One region of the Streptomyces tubbatahanensis genome, then DNA from elsewhere that is predicted to be linked to it. Evidence: riboswitches for the same ligand, from Rfam matches in the RefSeq annotation. Region 1 holds a riboswitch; the other holds the start of a gene.
The links. Region 1 has a riboswitch for cobalamin ahead of MMF93_RS22160 (ribonucleoside-diphosphate reductase subunit alpha). Riboswitches for the same ligand answer to the same signal wherever they lie in the genome.
Positions count from the first base shown of each region.

Region 2: another riboswitch for cobalamin. It lies ahead of MMF93_RS01460 (ABC transporter substrate-binding protein); the one in region 1 lies ahead of MMF93_RS22160 (ribonucleoside-diphosphate reductase subunit alpha).

Region 1 is NZ_CP093846.1:5,131,470-5,135,630, reverse strand. It holds gene mctP (monocarboxylate uptake permease MctP) at 1-749, shown strand, start outside; gene MMF93_RS22165 (GNAT family N-acetyltransferase) at 925-1,422, shown strand; cobalamin riboswitch at 1,477-1,614, shown strand; gene MMF93_RS22160 (ribonucleoside-diphosphate reductase subunit alpha) at 1,727-4,161, shown strand, end outside.
Region 2 is NZ_CP093846.1:344,421-348,581, reverse strand. It holds gene MMF93_RS01460 (ABC transporter substrate-binding protein) at 1-1,537, opposite strand, end outside; cobalamin riboswitch at 1,577-1,699, opposite strand; gene MMF93_RS01455 (lysozyme) at 1,983-2,852, shown strand; gene MMF93_RS01450 (NAD-dependent epimerase/dehydratase family protein) at 3,324-4,161, shown strand, end outside.

The DNA of each region.
Region 1 (4,161 bases):
CCATTCCGCAGCTTTTCGAGGACATGTTCCCCGACTGGTTCACCGGTGTCGCCTTCGCCGCCATCGGGATCGGCGCGCTGGTGCCCGCCGCCATCATGTCCATCGCGGCGGCCAACCTGTTCACCCGCAACATCTACAAGGACTTCCTCAAGCCGGACGCGACAGCCGAGCAGGAGACCAAGGTCTCCAAGCTGGTCTCCCTGCTGGTGAAGGTCGGTGCCCTCGTCTTCGTCCTCGGCATGGACAAGACCGTGGCCATCAACTTCCAGCTGCTGGGCGGCATCTGGATCCTGCAGACCTTCCCCGCGCTCGTCGGCGGCCTGTTCACCCGCTGGTTCCACCGCTGGGCGCTGCTGGCGGGCTGGGCCGTCGGCATGGTGTACGGCACGCTGGCGGCGTACGGCGTGGCCAGCCCGACGCAGCAGCACTTCGGCGGCAGCAACGACGTGATCCCCGGCATCGGGGAGACGGGCTACATCGGTGTGACGGCGTTCGTGCTGAACGTGGCCGTGACCGTCGTCGGAACGGTCGTACTGCGCGCGCTGCGGGCCCCGGACGGCGTCGATGAGACCCGTCCCGAGGACTACACGGCCGACGCCACCGAGGCCGGTGACGGCGCCGCGCAGGCCGCCGGCAGCACGGCGCACGACTCCGGCGCGAGCCGCACCGGTCAGGGCCGCACCGACGAGGGCCGCACCGACGACGGCAAGGGCGAGGATCCCAGGGTGGAGGCCGGCGCGGCCAACTGACGTCCTCCCGCACCGGCGTACGCCACCGCCGACCGACACCCGTCCCGGGAAATTTCCGGGACGGGTGTCGGCGCGTCGGCGCATGATGGCGGCCATGGACTTCACGACGAGCACAGCCGGCGCCGCACCCGGGGCGACCGGAGCGAGCGGCCCGACCGGCACCGCGAAGGGGCCGTTGGGCATCACGGTCAGGGCGGCGCGGCCCGCGGAGTACGCGGCGGCCGGGGAGTTGGTCGCGCGTGCCTACCTCGACGGGGGGCTGCTGGACTTCGGCGAGGACGACCCGTATCTGACGACCCTGCGCGACGCCGCGGGCCGCGCCGCCCACGCGGACCTGCTGGTCGCCGAGGACGGCGCGGGCACGCTGGTCGGTTCGGTCACCTTCGTCGGAGCCCTGGGCCCCTACGCGGAGCGGGCGGGCGAGGGCGAAGGCGAGTTCCGGATGCTCGCCGTGGCCGAGCGCGCGCGGGGCCGCGGGGTGGGCGAGGCGCTGGTGACCGCGTGCGTGGAGCGGGCCCGCGCACTGGGCCTGCGCGGGCTGGTGCTGTCCACCCATCCGCGCATGGCCGCGGCGCACCGGCTCTACGAGCGGCTCGGCTTCGCCCGGACGCCCGAGCGCGACTGGTACCCGATCGAGGGAATGAGCCTGTGGACGTACGGCCTGACGCTGTGAGCCAACCACGGTAAGCACGACACAAGATATGGGGGTTCACGCCACAGCGGCCACAACATGTATGCTCCCTCACGGCCGTCGCCACTGACGCAGGGGAACCCGGTGCGAGTCCGGGACTGTCCCGCAACGGTGTGCGGAGCAGCTCAGCGCTGCCCCGCGAGTCCGATCACCTGCCGGCGGCGGCATCGAGGAACGTCCGGGTCTCGTGGACTGGGCCGGCGGACGGAGTGCGGCATGCCCGAACGCCTGCGCGCTCCCCGCGCCCCGCCCTGCCACGAGCACGAGCAGCGAGGGAGAGCACCGCGTGACCATCGCCCCCACCGCCCCGTCACCCAGCCAGGAGCAGCCGCCCGGCCAGGAGCGGCCCACCGGCGGGCCCACCGGACAGGACGGAACCGCTCCCGTACCCGGCGCGCAGGACGGCCCCGCCGCGGAACTGGGCGACACCCTCACCGCCCTGACCGCGGACCTGGCCGACGCCGACCCCGCCCCCGTGCTCGCTGCGGCGCTGCGCGGGCGCGCCCCCTCCGCGACCGCGGCCGACCTGCGGGACCTGGCCATCGAGGCCGCCGCGGGGTCCATCGGCGCGGACCCTTCGTACGCGCGGCTGGCCGCCCGGCTGCTCACACGCGCCATCCGCGAGGAGACCGCGGCCGAGGGCGTCACCTCCTTCTCCGCCTCGGTCGCGCTCGGCCACGCCCAGGGTTTGATCGCGGACCGCACGCACGCCTTCGTCGCGGCGCACGCCGCACACCTCGACGCGCTGGTCGACGAGGCGGTCGCGGACGGCGCCGACGACAGGTTCGGCTACTTCGGGCTGCGCACCGTCCACTCCCGCTACCTGCTGCGCCACCCCACCACCCGGCGCGCGATCGAGACCCCGCAGCACTTCTTCCTGCGCGTGGCCTGCGGGCTGGCGGCGGACGAGACGGCTGCGGCGCTCGCCGAGGTCGGCACCTTCTACCGGCTGCTGTGCTCCCTGGACTACCTGCCCTCCTCCCCCACGCTCTTCAACTCCGGCACCCGCCACCCCCAGATGTCCTCCTGCTACCTGCTGGACTCCCCCAAGGACGAACTGGACTCGCTCTACGAGCGCTACCACCAGGTGGCCAGGCTCTCCAAGCACGCGGGCGGCATCGGCCTGCCCTTCTCCCGCATCCGCTCGCGGGGCGCGCTGATCCGCGGCACCAACGGGCACTCGAACGGCATCGTGCCGTTCCTGCGGACCCTCGACGCCTCGGTCGCCGCGGTCAACCAGGGCGGCCGGCGCAAGGGAGCCGCCTGCGTCTACCTGGAGACCTGGCACGCGGACATCGAGGAGTTCCTCGAGCTGCGCGACAACACCGGTGAGGACGCGCGCCGCACCCACAACCTCAACCTGGCGCACTGGATCCCCGACGCGTTCATGCGCCGCGTCGAGGCGGACGAGGACTGGTCGCTCTTCTCCCCCTCCGACGTGCCCGAGCTGACCGACCTGTGGGGCGAGGAGTTCGACGCCGCCTACCGCGCGGCGGAGGCCGACGGGCGCGCCCTGAAGCAGGTGCCCGCACGGCAGCTGTACGGCGCGATGATGCGTACCCTCGCGCAGACCGGCAACGGCTGGATGACCTTCAAGGACACCTCCAACCGCACCGCCAACCAGACGGGCACCCCGGGCCGCGTCGTGCACTCCTCGAACCTGTGCACGGAGATCCTGGAGGTCACCGACGACGACCAGACCGCCGTGTGCAACCTGGGCTCCGTCAACCTGGCCGCGCACCTGGGCGAGGACGGGCTGATGGACTGGGAGCGGCTGGACGCCACCGTGCGTACGGCCGTCACCTTCCTCGACCGCGTGGTGGACATCAACTACTACCCGACCGAACAGGCCTCGGGGTCCAACTCCCGCTGGCGCCCCGTGGGCCTGGGCGTGATGGGGCTCCAGGACGTCTTCTTCCGGCTCGGGCTGCCGTTCGACTCGCCAGCGGCCCGCGAGCTGTCCACCAGGATCGCCGAGCGCATCATGCTCGCCGCCTACGAGACGTCCGCCGAACTGGCCGAACGCCACGGGCCGCTGCCCGACTGGGAGCTGACCCGCACCGCGCGCGGCACCCTCCACCCCGACCACTACCCCGAAGCGCGCGAGAGCCAGGCCTGGCCCGAGCGGTGGAGCGCCCTGCGCGCACGCATCGCCCGCACCGGCATGCGCAACTCCCTGCTGCTGGCCATCGCACCGACCGCGACCATCGCCTCCATCGCCGGCGTCTACGAGTGCATCGAGCCGCAGGTCTCCAACCTCTTCAAACGCGAGACGCTCAGCGGAGAGTTCCTCCAGGTGAACGCCTACCTGGTGGCGGAGCTCAAGCGGCACGGGCTGTGGGACGCGCGCGCCCGCGAGGCACTGCGTCAGGCGAACGGCTCCGTCCAGGACCTGGACTGGGTGCCCGAGCCCGTGCGCGCGCTCTACCGCACCGCCTGGGAGATCCCCCAGCGCGCCCTCATCGACATGGCCGCCGCCCGCACGCCCTACCTGGACCAGAGCCAGTCGCTGAACCTGTTCCTGTCCTCCCCCACCATCGGAAAGCTCAGCTCCATGTACGCCTACGCGTGGAAGAGCGGCATCAAGACCACGTACTACCTGCGCTCGCGCCCGGCGACCCGCATCGCGCAGGCGGCCGGGACCAGCGCCGTCCCCGTGCCCGCGCCCACCCCCGCGGCGGCCGACGAGGCCGTCGCCTGCTCCCTGGAAAACCCCGAGTC
Region 2 (4,161 bases), 4.8 Mb from region 1:
TGACGGTGTCGAACCGCGCCCAGTCACAGGAGTTCGGTGGTGCCTCGCGCAGCCCCCGCACCCCTGCGGCCAGCCCGACGATCCAGTCGCTGAACCCCCACACGAGCTGACCCGAGGCGTCCCGGGCCAGACGCTGCGCACGGGCCAGCAGCTCCAGCCTGACCTTCTCGTCCCGGGTGCCTGCCGCCTGGGCGATCAGCCGGTCGAACCTGGCGGAGTGGTAGCCGGTGAGGTTGTTGGGGGCGTCCGCCAGCAGGCGGGTGCGCAGATGGGTGGGGACCGGGAGCGTCGCGGTACGGCTGTGCGCGGCGACGCCCTTCGTCTTGATCTGGCCGAAGTAGGTCGCCGCGGCGCGTACGTTCGGCTCCACCACCAGCCCGATCTCCTTGAGCTGGCCGGCGATCAGCGAGGAGGCGTTCTGCCAGCTCGCGTCGGCGGGGCCGGTCTCCAGCCGGACATGCAGCCCTTCCGCCCCCGCGGCCTTGACGAGGGCGCGTGCCCTGTCGACGTCGCGCTCGCGGGGCGGCAGGCCTTGCGGGTAACCGCGCAGCCCCCTGCCGAAGAGGTCGTTGCCCACGGTGCCGCGCCCCGACAACGCCACCTTCACCAGGGCCTCGCGGTCGAGACCGAGGGTGAACGCCTCGACCAGGCGGGCGTCGGAGAACGGCTCGCGGCTCAACCGCAGCAGCAGGGCCTGCATGGTGCTGAGCTTCGTCTGGAGCAGCTTGACGTTCTCCTCGCCGTCGAGCCGTCCGGCCGAGGCGGCGGACAGGTCGTGCGCGTAGTGCACCTGTCCCGACAGCAGCGCGTTCACCCGTGCCCGCTCCTCGTTCACGGGCACGAACTCCAGTTCCTCGATGTGCGGTCCGCCCGACCAGTGGCCGTCCCACGCCCGGAACACAGCCGAGCCGCCCGGGGTGAACGAGCCGTACCGGAAAGGACCGGAACCCACCGGCTGCGCGAAGTTCTTCGTGCCCCGCGGGACGATTTCGGTACCGGGCGCGGCCAGCGCACTGGCGAACTCGAAGTCCGGCTCCTTCAGCACCAGTGTCAGCTCGCGGCCCCTGGCCCGGCTCGCCGCGAAGTCGACGGCCGAGAAGAGCTGCGCCGACTGGGCGCCCACCGCGGGATCGGCGATACGCCGGTAGTTCCACAGCACGTCGGCGGCGGTCACCGGCGACCCGTCGTGGAACTCGGACCTGCGCAGCCGCACCGTCCACCGTGTGCCGGAACGGTCGCTGTCCCAGGACTCGGCCAGCCGGGCCTGGACGGACATGTCGTCCTTGTACGTCAGCACGCTGTCGTACAGCGCCTTGGCGCGGGCCTGGTCGACGAAGAGGGGTGCCCTGTGCGGGTCGAGCGTCTCCTGGGATCCGCCCGCGCTGAACGCCGCGCGCAGCCGCGAGCCGCCTGCCCCGCCCGGCGCGCCACCGGAGCCGCCGCACGCGCCGAGTGCCGCGGTCGCCGTGAGAGCGCCCGCTCCCGCGAGTATGCGGCGCCGGGGGACGGCACCCTGCATCGATACGCTGTCGAACATGACGCGCGAGCCTCTCCTGGGGTGTCCACGCCCCGGGTCGAAGGAAGCGGCGACGCGCCAGTTGTCTGGCTCCCGGCTCTGGAGTGGACCCAGAGCAGGTCACAGTGGCGGGACCGCGCCGGATTCGCACCGGCTTCCCTGACCGCGTCACCCAATGGTGTGTGTATGTACTACCACGGCGCCGTTCCTGGGCCACCGGCGGCCGGCTCGCCGCGGACCGGGCGGGACCGGTGAGGGATGTGCACAGGTTGGACCAACGGCATTGACAGCACGCTCTTCTCACGGGTAGCGACGCTGCCTATATTTTGACGTGCTCGCGCCAACCGTGCCGCACGGTCGGCGTTCGGCTCGTGGCGCCGTCCCGGCGGACCGTCGACCGGTCCTGCCTGTCACTCCGTCCGGGACACCGACACCAGAACCCCCCACCGAGCACTTGGAGACAGGCATGTCCAACGACAGACTCACCGACACCTCCGCCCCCCTTCCCGCCCTCGCCCCCTCCTCCCGCGGCAAGCGCGCTCTCGTCGCGACCGCGCTCTCCCTCGCCCTCGCCGCCCTGTCCGTCGGCGCGGCCGGTGCCGCGCAGGCCACCGACCGGCCCGGCGAACTCCAGCCGGGCGAGGCCTACATGGGCGCGGGCATCGCCGTACACAAGGGCTGGAAGCAGGACGGCAAGCCCAGCCTCGACGCCTCCGTCGAAGGCGTCGACGTCAGCGGACACCAGGGCAACGTCGACTGGCAGGCGCTCTGGGGCAGCGGCGTGCGGTTCGCCTACGTCAAGGCCACCGAGGGCACGGGCTACCAGAGCGACTCCTTCACGCAGCAGTACAACGGCTCCTACGACGTCGGCATGACCCGCGGCGCCTACCACTTCGCGCTGCCGGACAACTCCAGCGGCGCCGACCAGGCCAACTTCTTCGCCGACCACGGCGGCGGCTGGAGCAAGGACGGCAAGACCCTCCCCGGAGTCCTCGACATCGAGTACAACCCGTACGGCGCGACTTGCTACGGGCTCAGCCAGGGCGCCATGGTCAACTGGATCAAGGACTTCACCGCCACCTACAAGAGCCGGACGGGGCGGGACGCCGTCATCTACACCACCACCGACTGGTGGACCCAGTGCACCGGGAACAACGCCGGATTCGGCGCGACCAATCCGCTGTGGGTCGCGCGGTACGCCGACGGTCCCGGCGCGCTCCCCGCCGGCTGGGGCTTCCACACGTTCTGGCAGTACACCTCGACCGGTCCCACCGTGGGCGACCACGACAGCTTCAACGGTTCGGCCGAGCAGCTGACCGCACTCGCCAACGGGTAGGACCTGCCGACCGCGTCACGCCCGTGCGCAACGGGCGTGACGCGCCGCGCCCACCCTGAACCGCCGAATCGGCGGTGTTTGCCCCCCGACTCCGCTCTCGGGGGGCTTCGCTCTGCCCTCCGCGCCGTCGCCCGCGGCCCGCCCCCGCGTTTCCGCCCCGCGCCCCTCCGCCCCGCGGGTACGTCTGCTCGGCTCGGTTCCCGGGCTTCTCGGCCACCGTCTCCCGGCGCCGCTCGAAGCAGGCTCTTCGCGCCCGTCGCCGCTCGCCGAGGTCAGGCCACTGACCTCTGCGCCCGCCTTCTCCGGCTCTTCGTGAGGCATCTTCCGAGGCGCTCCCTTGCCGTGCGCCGCTCCCTCCCCTCTAGAAGTTCATTCGCGCGTGACAGATGCTTGCGTGCGTTATAAGCTCTAACAGGCCAGTGAGCCGGACAAACCGAGTCCGGGGGGAGCTGGCGGGAAGGGTGTACAAGAATGAGCGCTACCGGAAACGACCTGCATGTTGTCCTCGGCGCCGGGCCGGCCGGCACCACGCTCGCCGCGGAGCTGGCCTCGCGTGGCCACCGGGTCCACCTCGTCGACCGCTCCGGCGCCGGCCCCGACCTCGAGGGCGTGACCCGTGTGCGCGGCGATGTCGGCACCGTCGAAGGGGCCAGGGCCGCCCTCAAGGGCGCCGCGGTGGTCTACCACTGCGTCAACGTCGCCTACCACCTGCAGGTCGACATGATGCCGGGCATCCAGGACGCCGTCCTCGGCGCCGTCGAAGCCGAGGGGGCCCGACTGGTCGTCCTGGACACCCTCTACCCCTACGGCGAGACCCACGGTGAGGTGATGACCGAGGACACCCCGTGGCGGGCGACCGCCAAGAAGGGGAGGATGCGCGCCGAGCTGGACGAGAAGTACCTGGCCGCGCACCAGCAGGGCCGCGTCGCTGTGGTGCTGGGCCGCTCGGCCGACTTCGTCGGGCCCGGCGTGCTCAACTCGACGCTGGGCGGTGCCGTCTTCCCCGGCGCCCTGACCGGCGGCGAGGTGGCGGCTCTGGGCGACATCGACCTGCCGCACAGCTACACGGATATCCGCAACGTCGCCGCGGGGCTTGCCACTTTGGGCGAGAACCCGCACGGTGACGGCCGCGTCTGGCACCTGCCCACCGCGCCGGCTCGCACCACGCGTCAGGTCTTCGAGACCATCGAGGCGAAGCTCGGACGGCCCTTGCGTCTCACTGTGCTGAGCGAGCCGCGCCCGTTCGGCCCCTTCGACCAGACGTTCATGGACTCCTACGCCGAGCTGTTCTACCAGCACACCGAGCCCC